Regions from separate parts of the Yersinia enterocolitica subsp. enterocolitica genome, predicted to be linked through region 1. Evidence: predicted binding sites of a transcription regulator. Region 1 holds the regulator's gene; each other region holds the start of a gene.

Region 1 (6,142 bases):
CATGCTGAGAGCCGGTGTTGTTTAATAAAAGGTAAATTATGGATAGCACTGTATATCTGGACACATGCTATGGCCCGGTGGCTAGCAGCGTTATGGAACGTGCAGCCAACATTCGCTTATTGATCTGTGATGTTGATGGCGTCATGTCAGATGGCCTGATTTACATGGGCAATCAGGGTGAAGAGCTGAAAGCTTTCAATGTGCGGGATGGCTATGGTATTCGCTGCCTGATAACCTCCGGTATCGAAGTGGCTATTATTACTGGCCGTAATGCCAAATTGCTAGAAGACCGTGCCAACACTTTAGGTATTACCCACCTTTATCAAGGGCAATCTGATAAGCTGGTCGCCTATAACGAGTTATTAGTCGCCTTAAAATGTCTGCCTGAGCAAGTTGCTTATATTGGCGATGACCTGATTGATTGGCCGGTGATGGCACAAGTCGGTTTATCTGTCGCGGTGGCGGATGCCCATCCATTGCTCATTCCCAAGGCGCATTATGTTACACGCATCAATGGCGGCCGCGGTGCAGTACGCGAGTTATGTGATTTGATATTATTGGCCCAAGGTAAACTCGAAGGTGCCAAAGGATTGTCGATATGAGTAAAACAAGACTATGGATAACCTTATCCTTAGCACTGATTGCTTTAGCCCTGATTGGCTGGAATATTTCCGGTTTTAATCAACAAGATACACAAGCTACAATTGATGATAATGAACCCTCATCACAAAGCCAGCATACGGTGACAGTGGTTTTTAATCCGGTCGGGCAACTGAATTATAAATTGGTGGCAGAAGAGGTTCAGAACTTCAGCGCACAACAGCTGACCTGGTTTACCAGGCCGGTGATGACGATGTTTGATGAGAATGCTGTCGCCACCTGGACAGTACGAGCAGATCGCGCCAAGCTGACCGATGATAAAATGCTTTATTTGTACGGTCATGTTGAGGTTGATAGCCTAACCCCTGACGCACAGCTACAAAAAATTAAAACTGATAACGCCCAGGTTAATTTGATCACTCAGGATGTATCCTCCGATGATGAAGTTACCCTCTTTGGTGTTGGATTTACATCTAACGGCATGAAAATGCGTGGCAATTTGCGGGATAAAACCGCCGAGCTGATTGAAAAGGTTAAAACCTCTTATGAAATCCAAAAATAAAATTCTTCATTTTTTGCTTGCCAGCTCACTTTTGGCCGCAAGCCTGCCCGCGTTAGCTTTAACTGGCGATACTGATCAGCCCGTGCTGGTCGACTCGGTCAAACAAGCATTGGATATGGGTGCCAATACCGTCACCTTTACCGACAATGTGGTTATCAAGCAAGGCACCATTGAGATTAAGGCTGATAAAGTCGTGGTGACCCGCCCTGGCGGCGATCAGAGCAAAATGGTCATCGAAGGTTTTGGTAATCCAGTGACTTTCTATCAGATGCAAGATAGCGGCAAACCGGTTAAAGGCCACGGCCAGAAACTGCGTTACGAAGTCGCTAATGATTTTGTCGTCTTGACCGGTAATGCCTATCTGGAGCAGCTTGATAGTAATATCAAAGGTGATCGCATCACGTATCTGGTGAAAAAACAGCAGATGGAAGCCTTCAGTGATAAAGGCAAACGTGTTACCACCGTGCTATTACCGTCTCAATTACAAGATAAAGGGCCAGCAGCTTCAGGCCAAAAGAAGAGTAACTAATCATTTATGGCAACATTAATCGCAGAAAAACTGGCTAAGGCGTATAAAGGCCGTAAAGTAGTCGAAGACGTTAGCCTGAAAGTGAAATCCGGTGAAATTGTCGGTTTGCTTGGGCCGAACGGTGCGGGCAAGACCACCACTTTTTATATGGTTGTCGGCATTGTCCAGCGTGATGCTGGGCGCATTGTGATTGATGACGAAGATATCAGCCTCTTGCCATTGCATGAACGCGCCCTGCGCGGGATTGGCTATTTGCCGCAAGAAGCCTCTATCTTCCGCCGTCTGAGTGTCTTTAACAATTTGATGGCGGTGCTGGAAATCCGGAAAGACCTCTCATCTGAGCAACGTCAGGAGCGGGCTGATGAGTTAATGGAAGAGTTCCATATTACTCATTTACGTGACAGTCTGGGTCAATCGCTTTCCGGCGGTGAACGCCGCCGTGTCGAAATCGCCCGTGCGCTGGCTGCCAATCCCAAATTTATTCTGCTGGATGAGCCGTTTGCCGGGGTTGACCCGATTTCTGTTATTGATATCAAAAAGATAATTGAGCATCTGCGCGACAGTGGCCTCGGTGTACTGATTACCGACCATAATGTGCGTGAGACGCTAGACGTTTGTGAGCGGGCTTATATTGTAAGCCAAGGGCATTTAATCGCTCACGGCACACCACAGGAAATTTTGGCTGACGAACAAGTTAAACGTGTGTATCTGGGTGAGGAGTTCCGCCTTTAATCTTCTCATCACGGCACACTATTAATGATTTTGTTAGCCATCAGGAAAATTGATACCGCATTATGAAGCAAGGTTTGCAACTCAAGTTCAGCCAACAACTGGCAATGACTCCGCAGCTACAGCAGGCTATTCGCCTGTTGCAGCTTTCTACGCTAGAACTCCAGCAGGAGATTCAGTTAGCGCTGGAGAGCAACCCCCTGCTTGAGCAAACTGATCTTCATGAAGAGATAGAGGCAAAAGAAACAATAGACAGTGAATCGCTTGATACCCGCGAAGCACTGGAACAGAAAGATATGCCGGAAGAGTTGCCACTGGATGCTACCTGGGATGAGATTTACACCGCAGGCACGCCGTCGGGTATGGGCAATGATTACAGCGACGATGAACTGCCGGTCTATCAGGGCGAAACCACTCAAACGCTGCAAGACTATTTGATGTGGCAAGTAGACTTGACCCCGTTCTCAGAAACTGATGCCGCCATTGCAACATCGATCGTTGATGCGGTTGATGAAACCGGTTATCTCACTGTGCCACTGGAAGACATTCTGGAAAGCATGGGGGATGAAAACGTCGCATTGGACGAAGTTGAAGCTGTGCTCAAGCGGATACAACACTTTGATCCTATTGGTGTAGCCGCGCGTAACCTGCGCGAGTGCCTATTGGTACAGCTATCGCAATATGACAAAGACACCCCCTATCTCGCTGAAGCACGCCTGGTCATTAGCGAATATCTGGATTTGCTAGGCAACCATGATTTCCGTACGATGATTCGTTTAAGTCGGCTAAAAGAAGATACACTTAAAGAGGCCATTGCCCTGATTCAGTCACTGGATCCGCGCCCAGGTCAGTCTATCAATACCGGGGAATCTGAGTATGTGATTCCAGATGTTCTGGTACGTAAAGACAAAGGGCACTGGACGGTCGAGCTTAATGCCGATAGCATTCCACGCCTGAAAATCAACCAGCAGTACGCAGCGATGGGCAGCAATACCCGTAATGACAGTGACGGGCAGTTCATTCGTAGCAATTTGCAAGAAGCAAAATGGTTGATAAAAAGCCTTGAGAGCCGTAATGAAACGCTATTGAAAGTGGCGCGTTGCATTGTAGAGCAGCAGGTGGCGTTTTTTGAAAATGGGCCTGAATTTATGAAACCCATGGTGCTGGCAGACATTGCCCAAGCCGTGGATATGCATGAGTCGACAATTTCCCGTGTGACCACGCAGAAGTTCCTGCACAGTCCTCGAGGCATTTTCGAACTGAAATATTTCTTCTCCAGTCACGTCAATACAGATAGCGGAGGCGAAGCTTCTTCTACTGCGATTCGTGCACTGGTGAAAAAATTGGTTGCGGCAGAAAATCCTGCCAAACCACTTAGTGACAGTAAACTGACCACACTATTATGTGAACAAGGCATTATGGTGGCTCGGCGAACCGTCGCGAAGTATCGAGAGTCGTTATCCATCCCGCCGTCAAACCAGCGTAAACAGTTGGTTTGACCTGAACTGAGAAGGAAGACACTATGCAACTCAATATTACCGGACATCATGTCGAAATAACCGACGCATTACGCGAGTTTGTTACCACTAAATTTGCCAAACTTGAGCAATATTTTGATCGCATTAACCAAGTGTATGTGGTTTTAAGTGTCGAAAAAGTAAAACAAATTGCAGAAGCCACGGTACATGTGAATGGAGGCGAGTTGCACGCAAGTTCAGAGCAGGAAGATATGTACGCCGCAATTGATATTTTGGTTGATAAACTGGCCCGCCAGTTAAACAAACACAAAGATAAATTGAAACAACATTAGGAACCCTTGTTGCTGTTATATAGCCTGGATAGTTCGAGTTACGTACATGCAGCTTGAAGTATGATGGATACACACAGCAAAGGTTCTACACTCGCTACCTAACCTGATGCCAGCAGAGAAGAATATTCCGCTGGCATCAGGCGTAAAACAGCGCTTAAGTGAAAGATGAAATGATCAACGATCCAGCATTGCAATTAAGCTCGGTATTAAATATCGAGTGCACCAAAAGCTCCGTACATTGCTCAAGTAAAAAACGGGCTTTGGAAATTATCAGCGAGTTAGCTGCCAAACAGCTTAACCTGCCGTCACAGGTCGTCTTCGATGCTGTGTTAACCCGCGAACGCATGGGCAGTACAGGCATTGGTAGTGGTATCGCGATACCTCATGGCAAGCTGGAGGAAGATACACTGCGTGCTGTAGGTGTATTTATCCGCTTGGAACAACCGATTGCTTTCGATGCTATTGATAACCAACCGGTTGATCTATTATTTGCCTTGTTGGTTCCAGCAGATCAATGTAAAACTCACTTACACACTTTGTCTTTAGTGGCCAAGCGATTAGCTGATAAAACAGTGTGCCGCCGTTTACGAGCAGCGCAAAGTGATGACGAGCTTTATCAAATCATCACTGAATTACCGCCAGAAACAGAATAATTAGGCAGTAACGTCGTTTTATCCGTTATGCCCGGCTCCTTAGCCGGATTACAGGGTTCTACAAGGGGAGTCACTCACATGGTGCTGATGATTGTCAGCGGCCGTTCCGGTTCAGGGAAGTCTGTTGCTTTGCGCGCATTGGAAGATATGGGCTTTTATTGCGTCGATAACTTACCCGTGGTTCTGTTGCCGCAATTGGCAAGTACACTTGCCGATAGGAATATCTCCGCTGCAGTGAGCATAGACGTACGCAATATGCCTGAGTCTCCTGAGGTATTTGAGCATGCCATGACCCAACTGCCAGACAGCTTTTCACCGCAGTTGCTATTTTTAGATGCTGACCGCAATACGCTGATTCGTCGCTATAGTGATACCCGTCGTCTGCATCCGCTGTCGACCAAAAACCTGTCATTAGAAAGCGCTATCGATGAAGAGAGCGACCTGCTGGAGCCTTTGCGCTCGCGGGCTGACTTGATTATTGATACCTCTGAAATGTCAGTACATGAATTAGCTGAAATGCTCCGCACCCGCCTATTGGGTAAACGTGAGCGCGAGTTAACCATGGTGTTTGAATCCTTCGGCTTTAAACACGGCATTCCTATTGATGCAGATTATGTCTTCGACGTACGCTTCCTGCCTAACCCGCACTGGGACCCTAAATTACGCCCGATGACAGGTCTGGATAAGCCGGTGATCTCCTTCCTTGATCGCCATACTGAAGTGCATAACTTTATTTATCAGACCCGCAGTTATCTGGAACTGTGGTTGCCGATGCTGGAAACCAATAACCGCAGTTATCTGACGGTCGCTATTGGGTGTACCGGCGGTAAGCACCGCTCAGTCTATGTTGCTGAACAATTGGCCGATTATTTCCGCGCCCGCGGTAAGAATGTCCAATCACGTCATCGTACTCTGGAAAAACGTAAATAAATGACTGTCAAACAAACCGTTGAGATCAAAAACAAGTTGGGAATGCACGCCAGACCCGCAATGAAATTGTTCGAGCTGGTTCAGAGTTTTGATGCAGAAGTGATGTTACGTAATGACAGTGGTACCGAGGCTGAAGCCAGCAGTGTGATTGCACTGCTGATGCTTGATTCTGCCAAAGGCCGCCAGATTGAGGTTGAAGCTACCGGGCCTGATGAGATTCAGGCTCTGGCGGCGGTGATTGAACTGTTTAATTCGGGATTTGATGAGGATTAAGTTTTTATTTTTGCGGTTCAGTCGGTAGTTGATTCGATGATAGGTTCGGTTGTTAG
Region 2 (6,142 bases), 590 kb from region 1:
AGAACCAAGAAGAATTAATCTTCTTTAGGACCACGACCTGCACGCTTACGATCGTTTTCCGTCAAGTGACGCTTACGGATACGGATCGATTGCGGGGTCACTTCAACCAATTCATCGTCATCGATGAATTCCAGAGCCTGTTCCAGAGTTTTCTTCAGGAAAGGAACCAGAGTGGTTGCTTCGTCAGTACCCGATGCACGCATGTTGGTCAGTTGCTTACCGGTCAGGCAGTTTACCGTCAGGTCATTAGAACGTGAGTGAATACCGATGATTTGGCCTTCATACACTTCTGTACCATGACCGATGAACAGCTTGCCGCGGTCTTGCAGTTTGAACAATGCGAACGCAACAGCTTTACCCTGACCATTAGAGATCAGTACACCGTTTTGACGCTGGCCGATCTCGCCTGGACGCACATCATCATAGTGACTGAATGTGGAGTACAGCAGGCCTGTACCAGAAGTCATGGTCATGAACTCAGTACGGAAACCGATCAGACCACGAGCAGGGATCAAGTAGTCGAGACGCACACGGCCTTTACCGTCTGGATCCATGTTTTTCAGGTCAGCTTTACGCTCACCCATGGCTTGCATGACTGAACCCTGGTGCTGTTCTTCGATGTCCAAGGTCACGTTTTCAAATGGCTCTTGCTTGCGGCCATCAATTTCACGGACGATAACTTTAGGACGGGAAACCGCCAGCTCGAAACCTTCACGACGCATGTTTTCGATCAGAACAGACAGGTGCAGTTCGCCACGGCCAGATACGCGGAATGCATCAGCATCTTCGGTTTCTTCAACACGCAGTGCCACGTTATGAATCAGCTCTTTGTTCAGGCGCTCAAGGATCTGACGTGAAGTCACGTACTTGCCTTCTTTACCACAGAACGGAGAGGTGTTAACGCAGAAATACATGCTTACGGTTGGCTCATCAACTGACAGTGCTGGCAAAGCTTCAACAGCATTAACATCACAAATGGTATCAGAGATGTTCAACTCGCCCAGACCGGTGATAGCAACGATATCGCCAGCTTCAGCCTCGGTAGCTTCGATACGTTCCAGACCCATGTGAGTCAGAACTTTACCGACTTTACCGTTACGGGTTTTGCCTTCGCTATCAACGATAGTAACTTGCTGGTTAGGCTTAACTTTACCGCGTTTGATACGACCGATGCCGATAACACCAACATAGTTGTTGTAATCCAGCTGAGAAATCTGCATCTGGAACGGTGCATCAGGCTCAACTTGTGGCGGAGACACATGGTCAACAATAGCTTGATACAGCGGTGTCATGTCTGCCGCCATATCATTGTGGTCATTACCCGCGATACCCATCAATGCAGATGCATAAATGATAGGGAAGTCCAGTTGCTCGTCGGTGGCATCCAGGTTGACAAACAGGTCGAACACCTGATCCACAACCCAGTCAGGACGCGCGCCAGGACGGTCAACTTTATTGATTACCACGATTGGTTTCAGACCGTTAGCGAAAGCTTTTTTGGTCACGAAACGGGTCTGCGGCATCGGGCCATCCATTGCGTCGACAACCAGCAGCACAGAGTCAACCATAGACATTACACGCTCAACTTCACCGCCGAAATCGGCGTGTCCTGGGGTATCCACGATGTTGATGCGGTAGTCTTTCCACTTAATGGCAGTGTTTTTAGCGAGGATGGTTATCCCACGCTCTTTCTCCAAATCGTTGGAGTCCATTACACGTTCAGTTGCTTCAGCACGTTCACCGAACGTACCAGATTGTTGTAGCAACTTATCAACCAGGGTGGTTTTCCCATGGTCAACGTGCGCAATAATGGCGATGTTACGCAGATTCTCGATCACAGCTTTTTTGCCTCAGGCATTTAGAAATAGCGCGCTATTGTACACGTATTAGGCGAGGGACTAAACAAGATCACAAAATTCTCTTATAAACAACCTAACGGCGGTGTGTTTGTGATCCCTTTCACGGTGCAAAAATAGCCTCTCGGCCTCTTATTGCACCAATACAGTGCCCAATAGCGCAAATGAAGCACCAAAATAGTGCAATATAACTATCCTGGTGCATACTGACTATCAGCAGACCCCTATGATATGGCATAAATGGGGGGTTTGGAAAGTTGGCATAGATTTCGCAATAGATTTTATGACGCAGTTTAGCATGAATAACTGAACACTATATATACCCAAAGAAATTGGTGTTGCAGGTAGGCAGCAAATGAATGAATCCCAATGAGCTTACTTAGGTAAGTGATTTGGGTGAGTGAACGCAGCTAACAACCCTGCAACTTCAAGTTCGAAGGGGATAAAACGGTAATCGTTCCACGACGACTATGACAAATCCAGGAGATATAAGTATGTCCGCTGAACATGTTTTGACGATGCTGAATGAGCACGAAGTGAAATTTGTTGATTTGCGCTTCACCGATACTAAAGGGAAAGAACAGCACATCACTATTCCTGCTCATCAGGTCAACGCTGACTTCTTCGAAGAAGGCAAAATGTTTGATGGCTCCTCGATTGGTGGCTGGAAAGGCATTAACGAATCCGACATGGTACTGATGCCAGACGCCAGCACCGCTGTTATGGATCCGTTCTTCGAAGACTCCACACTGATTATCCGTTGTGACATCCTTGAGCCAGGTACCTTGCAAGGTTATGACCGCGATCCGCGCTCTATCTCTAAACGCGCAGAAGAATTCCTAAAATCTTCTGGCATCGCTGATACCGTATTGTTTGGGCCAGAGCCAGAATTCTTCCTGTTCGACGACGTTCGTTTTGGTAGCTCCATCCGCGGTTCCCACGTTGCTATCGATGATATCGAAGGCGCATGGAACTCCAGCACCAAATACGAAGGCGGCAACAAAGGCCATCGCCCAGCAGTCAAAGGGGGTTACTTCCCGGTTCCTCCGGTCGATTCTTCACAGGACCTGCGTTCTACCATGTGTTTGACCATGGAAGAAATGGGCCTGGTAGTTGAAGCGCACCACCATGAAGTTGCAACAGCGGGTCAGAACGAAGTGGCAACTCGCTTCAATACCATGACCAAAAAAGCTGACGAAATTCAGATTTACAAATATGTGGTGCACAACGTGGCACACGCATTCGGTAAAACTGCGACTTTCATGCCAAAACCTATGTTCGGTGATAACGGTTCAGGTATGCACTGCCATATGTCTTTGTCCAAGAACGGTACTAACTTGTTCGCTGGTGACAAATACGCTGGCCTGTCTGAAATGGCGCTGTTCTATATCGGCGGTATCATCAAGCACGCAAAAGCCATTAACGCCTTAGCTAACCCAACGACTAACTCCTATAAGCGTTTGGTTCCAGGCTACGAAGCACCGGTAATGTTGGCATATTCTGCCCGTAACCGTTCAGCTTCTATCCGTATCCCTGTGGTTGCCAGCCCGAAAGCACGTCGTATTGAAGCACGCTTCCCAGACCCAGCAGCTAACCCATACCTGTGCTTCGCAGCTCTGCTGATGGCTGGCCTTGATGGCATCATCAATAAGATTCACCCTGGTGATGCGATGGACAAAAACCTGTATGACTTGCCACCGGAAGAAGAAGCTGAAATTCCAAAAGTTGCAGGTTCACTGGACGAAGCAATGGCTGCACTGAACGAAGACCGCGAGTTCCTGACCCGTGGTGGCGTATTCACTGACGACGCTATCGATGCTTATATCGAACTGCGTAAAGAAGAGATGGACCGCGTTCGTATGACTCCGCACCCAGTTGAGTTCGAATTGTATTACAGCGTTTAAGTTTTAGTTTTTTTGTTGCCGTGGAAACTTTTAGCCCATTTCATAATGGGCTTTTTTCTCCACTTTTCGTTTTCGTCATCATTCCTCTGGCTCAGTTGCGACTGAACCGCTAGGATTAATGCACCAAAAATGTGCAGGAGTCTGCGTAATGGCAACAGGCACGCTGCCCGATGCTGGGCAGATCCTCAATTCTCTCATTAATAGCATTCTGCTATTAGATGATTCTCTGGCTATTCATTATGCCAATCCCGCGGCCCAGCAACTTCTGGCGCAAAGCTCTCGTAAACTTTTTGGTACACCACTCCCCGAATTATTAGGCTATTTTTCTCTGAATATGGAGCTAATGAGGGAAAGTCTGGCGTCTGGACAAAGTTTTACCGATAACGAAGTCACACTGGTCGTTGATGGCCGGGCGCATATTTTATCGCTCACCGCACAATCATTGGCGGAAGGTTTCATATTGCTGGAAATGGCACCGATGGATAACCAACGTCGGCTAAGCCAAGAACAACTACAGCATGCTCAACAAATCGCCGCTCGAGATTTGGTGCGTGGGTTGGCTCATGAGATTAAGAACCCATTGGGCGGCTTACGGGGTGCAGCACAATTACTGTCAAAAGCACTGCCCGATCCGGCATTGCTGGAATATACCAAAGTCATCATTGAACAAGCTGACCGCTTACGTAATTTGGTTGACCGCCTATTAGGCCCACAGCGGCCTGGTCAACATGTAACACAAAGCATCCATCAGGTTGCTGAACGGGTTTGCCAACTCGTATCACTGGAAAAACCGGATAACGTGACGTTAATCCGTGATTATGACCCCAGTTTGCCTGAGCTGGCGCACGACCCCGACCAAATTGAACAAGTGCTGCTCAATATCACCCGCAATGCATTACAAGCTTTAGGTGAAGCTGGCGGCACGATAACACTTCGTACCCGTACCGCATTTCAGATAACGCTGCATGGTGTGCGCTACCGCTTGGCCGCGCGAATTGATATTGAAGATGATGGGCCAGGTGTACCAACGCAATTACAAGATACCCTGTTCTATCCGATGGTCAGTGGCCGTGAGGGAGGGACAGGCCTTGGCTTGTCGATTGCCCGCAGTCTTATCGATCAGCATTCGGGTAAAATTGAATTTAACAGTTGGCCGGGACATACCGAATTCTCGGTTTACCTGCCTATTCGCCAGTGAGGTTTCTATGCAACGAGGGATAGTCTGGATCGTCGATGACGATAGCTCCATCCGCTGGGTGCTTGAACGTGCACTGACTGGAGCGGGCCTGAACTGTGCAACCTTCGATACCGGTAACCAGGTGTTGGATGCTCTTGCCACGCAAACCCCGGATGTGTTGTTATCCGATATTCGTATGCCCGGTATGGATGGATTAGCACTGCTAAAACAAATTAAGCAGCGCCACCCGATGCTTCCGGTCATCATAATGACGGCACATTCTGATTTAGACGCAGCAGTTAGCGCTTACCAACAAGGGGCATTTGATTATCTGCCCAAACCCTTTGATATTGATGAAGCGGTCGCGCTGGTTGAGCGGGCTATCAGCCATTATCAAGAGCAACAACAACCCGCTCGCACCCAACCGGCCAGTGGCCCGACGGCTGATATCATCGGCGAAGCACCTGCGATGCAGGATGTTTTTCGCATCATTGGGCGCTTGTCTCGCTCCTCGATTAGTGTGCTGATTAACGGCGAATCGGGTACGGGTAAAGAGTTGGTAGCCCATGCATTGCATCGCCATAGCCCGCGGGCTAAAGCGCCGTTCATCGCGCTGAATATGGCGGCGATTCCGAAAGACTTAATTGAGTCCGAGCTGTTCGGTCACGAAAAAGGGGCCTTTACCGGTGCTAATCAAGTGCGCCAGGGCCGTTTTGAACAAGCCGATGGCGGCACACTATTTTTAGATGAAATCGGTGATATGCCGCTGGATGTGCAAACTCGCCTATTGCGTGTTTTGGCTGATGGCCAGTTCTATCGGGTTGGCGGTTATGCGCCAGTCAAGGTGGATGTGCGCATCATTGCCGCGACCCACCAAAATCTAGAGCTTCGGGTTCAGGAGGGGAAATTCCGTGAGGATTTATTCCATCGTCTGAATGTAATTCGCGTACATTTACCGCCGCTGCGTGAGCGCCGTGAAGATATTCCGCGTCTGGCTCGCTACTTCTTGCAAGTAGCCGCGAAAGAGTTGGGTGTCGAAGCCAAAAACCTGCACCCTGAAACAGAAGTTGCACTGACTCGCCTGCCTTGGCCAGGAAACGTACGCCAACTGGAAAATACCTGCCGTTGGTTGACGGTGATGGCTGCCGGGCAAGAAGTACTGGTTCAGGACTTACCTTCTGAGCTGTTTGAAACCAACACACCAG
Region 3 (6,142 bases), 1.7 Mb from region 1:
TCCATGTGGTTCCATCGCCCATTCCGTCTTGATGACTGGTTGTTGTATGCGGTAGAAAGTACCTCAGCTTCAGGTGCTCGTGGCTTTGTTCGCGGGCAAATCTATAACCGGGAAGGGGTCTTGGTTGCCTCTACGGTGCAGGAAGGTGTGATTCGTTTACATCGGTTATAGCAAAAAATCGTTCATAACAAAAAATAGAAGGGCGATGTCTCCATCGCCCCCAGACTGCTGACAAACCTCGAGAACTCGATCTTGCAAGGTGAAGGCAGGTAGAAGAGTAAAGCGTCCGCGCCAGGGAGGGCGCGGGTCGAGCCCCCAGGGAGGGGTTTATGGCGTCTTTACGATCTGCCTGTTTTCACCGTTACGGGCACTTTGTCATTAACCTCAGGGCGATGTCCCCATCGCCCCTTATTCTGCTACATCATTATTATTTATTCTACTATCAGCGATAACTTACTGATATTATTAACTTACTGATTATAAGCATTTTCGCCGTGGCTGTTGACATCCAGACCTTCGCGTTCTTGCTCTTCTGGTACCCGTAGGCCAACCACCAGGTCAGCAATTTTATAGGCAACGAAAGCAACCACACCGGACCAGACCAAACACACCCCCACACTGAACAACTGTACACCCACTTGATGACCCATAGTGACGCCAGCTGCATAACCTGTGCCGCCCAATGAAGCAGAGGTGAAGACCCCCGTCAGGATACAACCGACAATCCCGCACACGCCGTGGACACCGAACACGTCGCAGGTATCATCGACCCGCAGCCATTTCTTCAGCAGCACCACCCCCCACAGACCGGCAACCCCACCCACTAAGCCGATAATCAGTGCGCCACCGACACCAACAGTACCTGCCGCAGGTGTAATCGCAACCAAACCGGCGATACAACCTGAACATGCACCTAACAAAGACGGCTTGCCACGCAAAATCCACTCAGCAAATACCCAGGAAAGAATGGCACCTGCGGTTGCAACAACAGTATTCAAGAAAGCCAATGCAGCGATTTCGTTAGCGGCGCTGGCTGAACCGGCGTTGAAACCAAACCAGCCGATATACAGAATTGCCGTCCCGGTGAACACCATTGGTAAGTTGTGAGGTTTAAATGCCTCTTTACCAAAACCGGCACGTTTACCCAGTAAGTAAGCCCCAACCAACCCCGCGATCGCGGCGTTAATATGCACTACAGTACCGCCCGCAAAGTCCAGTGCGCCGTCCATTGCCAGGAAACCGCCGCCCCATACCATGTGCGCCATTGGCAGGTATGAGAAGGTGAACCACAGCACAGCAAAAATAAGTACCGCAGAGAAACGGATACGCTCAGCAAATGAACCCACCACCAGAGCTACTGTGATACAGGCGAAGGAAGCCTGGAATACCACATGGATATATTGGTAGAAGGTGCCGCTCAAGCTGGTCAGGCCGATACCTTTGAGCATCGCCATATCGAAGTTACCGAAGAACGCGTTGCCCGTACTGAACGCCAGGCTGTAACCATACAAAATCCATAAGACACAAATTAGCGCAAAACTCACCATGACCTGAGTCATCATTGACAATACGTTTTTGGAACGCAGCAGGCCGCCGTAGAACAGGGCAATACCGGGCACGGTCATAAACAGCACCAACGCGGTGCAAATCATCATAAAGGCATTATCTGCTTTGTCAGCCACTGCCGGTGCAGCAGCCATTGCCAAAGAAGGCAGCATCGCTACCGAACTCAGGCCCAACACGGATAAAAGTTTTTTCATCATCAACCCATCCCTATTCACTAAATTTGAGCCTGCAAATTACAGTGCTGCTTCGTCTGTTTCGCCGGTACGGATGCGAATAACACGTTGCAATTCAGCAACGAAAATTTTGCCGTCACCAATTTTTCCGGTATAAGCGGCCTTACTAATAACATCAATCACTTCATCTAATTGATCATCCGCAATCGCAATATCAATTTTCACTTTGGGTAAGAAATTGACGCTGTATTCCGCTCCCCGATAGAGTTCTGCGTGCCCTTTCTGGCGACCAAATCCTTTCACTTCGGTTACGGTCAACCCCTGAATACCTACTGAGGACAAGGCTTCGCGCACATCCTCCAACTTAAATGGTTTGATAACCACGGTAACCAGCTTCATATTTGCCCCTTCTCGAATTAAGTCGAATTTATGTCGGCCACGAAATACTTATCTTCTACAAAACACTTACCTTTCTTAAAACATTTACTTTTCTTAAAACAAGTAAAGCAAAGGCTATGCCATAAATAATATTGACGAGAATTTAATACTGAAATGGCGAACTGATGGGGGTTGAGATACGCAGCACAATAGCGGTGTGACGAAATAGAGTGGATTGAACAGTTTTTGCGCACCAAAATAGTGCGACACGCGTCACAGAAGTGCACTGCGGTATATTCGCGCTATGGTTTTGCCTGATTATGGTGCGGCAGCTTATTCCTAATAGGCAGTGGCAGAGTTATTGACTGAAATGAAAATTAATATCAGTGGAATGGCGAAAAGTGATGGAGCCGCTGACCCCATCGCTTATTCTTTAACTGACTGCAGTTTCGACTTGATCAATAGCTGCCAAATCTTCACTGACTAATTGCAACTGATACATTTGATAATAACGCCCATGTGCAGCTAGCAACTCTTGATGCTTACCCTGCTCAACAGCCACACCACGGTGCAATACCAAAATAGTATCAGCATCGACAATCGTTGAAAGGCGGTGAGCTATCACCACCAGCGTGGTGTTTTTGCGAATCAACTGCAATGCCCGCTGAATGGCCTGTTCAGTGCCCGAATCAATATTGGCGGTCGCTTCATCCAAAATCAGAATTTGTGGCGCTTGCACCAATACGCGTGCCATCGCCAATAGCTGTTTTTGCCCGACGGATAGCGTGTTGCCCTGCTCCCCAAGCAAACTGTGTAGTCCATCAGGCAACGCTCGGACTAGCGAGGCCAGTTGCACAGTTTCCAGCGCATCCCACACTTGCTGCTCACTAATATCACGACCTAATGTCACATTGGCAAAAAACGAATCAGCCAATACCACTGGGTCTTGCTGCACCATAGCAACGCCCTGTCGCAAAGTTTGATGTGATAATTCGACCAGCGGGCGACCATCAAGCAAAATCTCGCCTTGCTGCACTGGGTAATAGCCCATTAACAGATTTGCCAGGGTACTCTTGCCACTACCGGTATGCCCAACTAAAGCGACAAAGCCGTGTGAAGGCACATCAAGGGAAATATTTTGCAGCACCATTTTATCGTGGCGATAAGCAAAGCTGACATTTTTCACTTGAATATGGCCGCTGGTCAGCGGGCGATCATCGCTACCATATCCTTGCTGGACGCGGTCCATCAAATCGAAAATACGCTCTCCCGCGACCACCGCCTGTTGCAAAATCGACTGCTGTGATGTCAATTCAATCAAAGGCTCATTGAGGCGGCCAAGGTAGTTGATAAATGCATATAGCACCCCAACCCCGACTGAACCTTCCGGGCTGAAACCGAAAAGCAGCAATAAACCGCATAGCACCATGGCAGAAAACAGGCTCAGTAACGGGCGCAGCAGAAAGCCTTCCAGACGCAATGTTTGCATCCGCGCCTTATAATGTGCACGGCTGGCAGACTCCATACGCTCACCAAAACGCGCCTGCTGGCGGAACTGTTGAATAACGCCCATCCCGCTAATGACTTCATTAAAGCCGTCGTTAATATCGGCCACATAGGCCCGCACCCGACGCACAACTGGCGTGCTGTAGCGCTGGTAAATCGCCATAACCACCAGTACCGTAGGAAAAATACAAATAGAAATCAGCGCCATGCGCCAATCCAGACTGAACATCGCCACCAACATTGCACCAATTAACGCCGCACTTTTCAATACCGTCGACACCACCATCACATACAAATCTTTTATGACTTCGGTATCGTTGGTTACGCGGGAAATCAATTGCCCGACAGGTTGAGTATCAAAAGCACTGAGAGGCTGACGCAAAGCTGCGTCCATCACTTCAATCCTGAGCCTTTGAACCACACCGACTGCCGCGCGATTAAACAGCAATGCTTGAAAATAGTGCAATGCGGCTGCCAGCAATTGCAGCAGCAAATAAGCCAAGGCCAGCCCACTGACTAATCCCAAAGGTAACGTGCCTTTCGCCACTACATGGTCAATGAAATAGCTGATCAACAGTGGGCCGCTGACTTCGGCTGCTGCAGCAACCCACAGCATCAGCACCGCCAGCCCTAATGGCTTGCGATAGGGGGAGCCATAAGAAAGCAGGCGCTTGAGGGTTGGCCAAAGTTGCTGAACTTTACTCATCGGTTTTGGCCTCCGACTCACCGTCATCCAATGCTGCCTCTAATTGTTGATAGCGATACATTTCCCGATACCAGCCAGACTGATTCACCAATACATTATGCGTACCGCGTTGCATCACCCCACCATGCTGCAACACCAGAATTTCGCTGGCTTCAGTTAAAGCAGAAAGGCGGTGGGCGCTGATAATCACAGTACGATGCTCGCCCCACTCGCGCAGATTCTTTAAGATTTCATGTTCGGTTTGGCCATCAACCGCAGAAAGTGCATCATCAAGAATCAGAATTTCAGTATCCAACAACAATGCCCGAGCAATAGAAATTCGCTGCTTTTGCCCACCAGACAGCATCACACCGCGCTCACCCACCTCAGTGTCATATCCTTGTGGGAGACGCAGGATGTCTTCATGTACGCTGGCTAAACGAGCAGCGCGTTCGATTTGATCCTGAGTGGCATCAGGTTTACCTAAAGCAATGTTAGCCGCGACCGTATCAGAGAATAAGAAAGGTGTCTGACTAACCACCGATAAACGCCCGCGCCAGTCATGCAAACGGATATCAGACAGCGGATGCCCTTGATAACAAATCATGCCGTCATCAATATCGAATTGCCGCTGAATTAATGCCAATAAGGTACTTTTGCCGGAACCCGTTGGCCCACATAAACCTAACATCTGCCCCGGTGCCAATTTCAGTGATACATCGTGTAAAGCGGGCTTTTCAGCTTCAGGGTAATAGAAATGACGAATATTCACCGCTAAAGTACCGCGATCGTTTGATAATGCGATGTCGCCATCTTTCACGACTGGCGCTTCTTCCAGCAAACTGCGGATACGACTATAGGCAGCACTGCCGCGTTCAACAATATTGAACATCCACGCCAGTGCCAGCATCGGCCAGATCATTAGCCCCAAATACATCACAAAGCTGGTTAACTGCCCTAAGGTGATGCTGTGATTGACCACCATCCAGCTACCACCACCGATGGCTAATAAATTTGCGATACCGATAGCAATATAAATGGTTGGATCAAAACGGGCGTCAATACGAGCGACATACATATTCTTGGCACCCGCTTCCTCAGCAACCTTCGCAAATTGTTGCGACTGACTGTTTTCCAGACCAAAGGCTTTGATCATGCGAATGCTGGTGAGGCTTTCCTGCGCCTGATTATTCAGAGCTGAAAATGCTCCCTGAGCTGACTTAAAACGCTGATGCAGTTGATCGCCGTAATATTTGATAACCACCGCCATGACTGGCATAGGAAGCAATGACAGCAAGGTCAGTTCCCAACTGATTTGCGTGCTCATGACAATCAGCACCGCACACCCCATCACCAGCGAATCTACTAGCGTCAATACGCCCTCACCTGCGGCAAAAACTACGCGGTCAACATCATTCGTGGCGCGTGCCATTAAATCGCCAGTACGGTGACGTAAATAGAACCCAGGAGCCTGGCGGCTAAGTTGGCGATAAAAATTCGCCCGTAACTCCACGGCCAATTGATAGGAGGCCCCGAAAAGTAACACTCGCCAAACATAGCGCAGCAAATATACCACGATGGCCGTCACCAGCATCACGCCAATCCATACCAATAACATATTGGTCGACATCTGTTTGGTGCTGATGCCATCGACAATTACCCCGACCAATTTAGGGGGCAATAATTGCAAAATAGCAATAACGATCAGTAGCAGCACAGCACCTACATAGCGACGCCATTCACGGCGGAAATACCAGCCTAATTGTGCAAACAATCTCACGCAGTTTTATCCATGATCTGACACCGAATAACATCGGTATTTGTTCGCTAAACG

What was found. The regulator sigma-54, encoded in region 1, starts transcription at its own class of promoters, with help from an activator protein. The targets are predictions, from matches to a motif close to GTTGGCACANNTTTCGCTNT.
Region 2: a site for sigma-54 is predicted at 2,113-2,132, ahead of glnA (glutamate--ammonia ligase). Genes of this name have one in related genera too.
Region 3: a site for sigma-54 is predicted at 2,243-2,262, ahead of glnK (P-II family nitrogen regulator). Genes of this name have one in related genera too.

The regions. Positions count from the first base shown of each region.
Region 1 covers NZ_LR590469.1:2,771,028-2,777,169, forward strand. The annotation lists gene kdsD (arabinose-5-phosphate isomerase KdsD) at 1-25, shown strand, start outside; gene kdsC (3-deoxy-manno-octulosonate-8-phosphatase KdsC) at 39-602, shown strand; gene lptC (LPS export ABC transporter periplasmic protein LptC) at 599-1,162, shown strand; gene lptA (lipopolysaccharide ABC transporter substrate-binding protein LptA) at 1,146-1,691, shown strand; gene lptB (LPS export ABC transporter ATP-binding protein) at 1,698-2,423, shown strand; gene rpoN (RNA polymerase factor sigma-54) at 2,486-3,919, shown strand; gene hpf (ribosome hibernation promoting factor) at 3,943-4,230, shown strand; gene ptsN (PTS IIA-like nitrogen regulatory protein PtsN) at 4,401-4,883, shown strand; gene rapZ (RNase adapter RapZ) at 4,962-5,813, shown strand; gene npr (PTS phosphocarrier protein NPr) at 5,814-6,086, shown strand.
Region 2 covers NZ_LR590469.1:3,365,296-3,371,437, reverse strand. The annotation lists gene typA (ribosome-dependent GTPase TypA) at 15-1,838, opposite strand; gene glnA (glutamate--ammonia ligase) at 2,351-3,760, shown strand; gene glnL (nitrogen regulation protein NR(II)) at 3,909-4,958, shown strand; gene glnG (nitrogen regulation protein NR(I)) at 4,966-6,142, shown strand, end outside.
Region 3 covers NZ_LR590469.1:4,493,134-4,499,275, reverse strand. The annotation lists gene tesB (acyl-CoA thioesterase II) at 1-171, shown strand, start outside; gene amtB (ammonium transporter AmtB) at 471-1,760, opposite strand; gene glnK (P-II family nitrogen regulator) at 1,800-2,138, opposite strand; gene FGL26_RS21070 (SmdB family multidrug efflux ABC transporter permease/ATP-binding protein) at 2,551-4,329, opposite strand; gene FGL26_RS21065 (SmdA family multidrug ABC transporter permease/ATP-binding protein) at 4,322-6,088, opposite strand.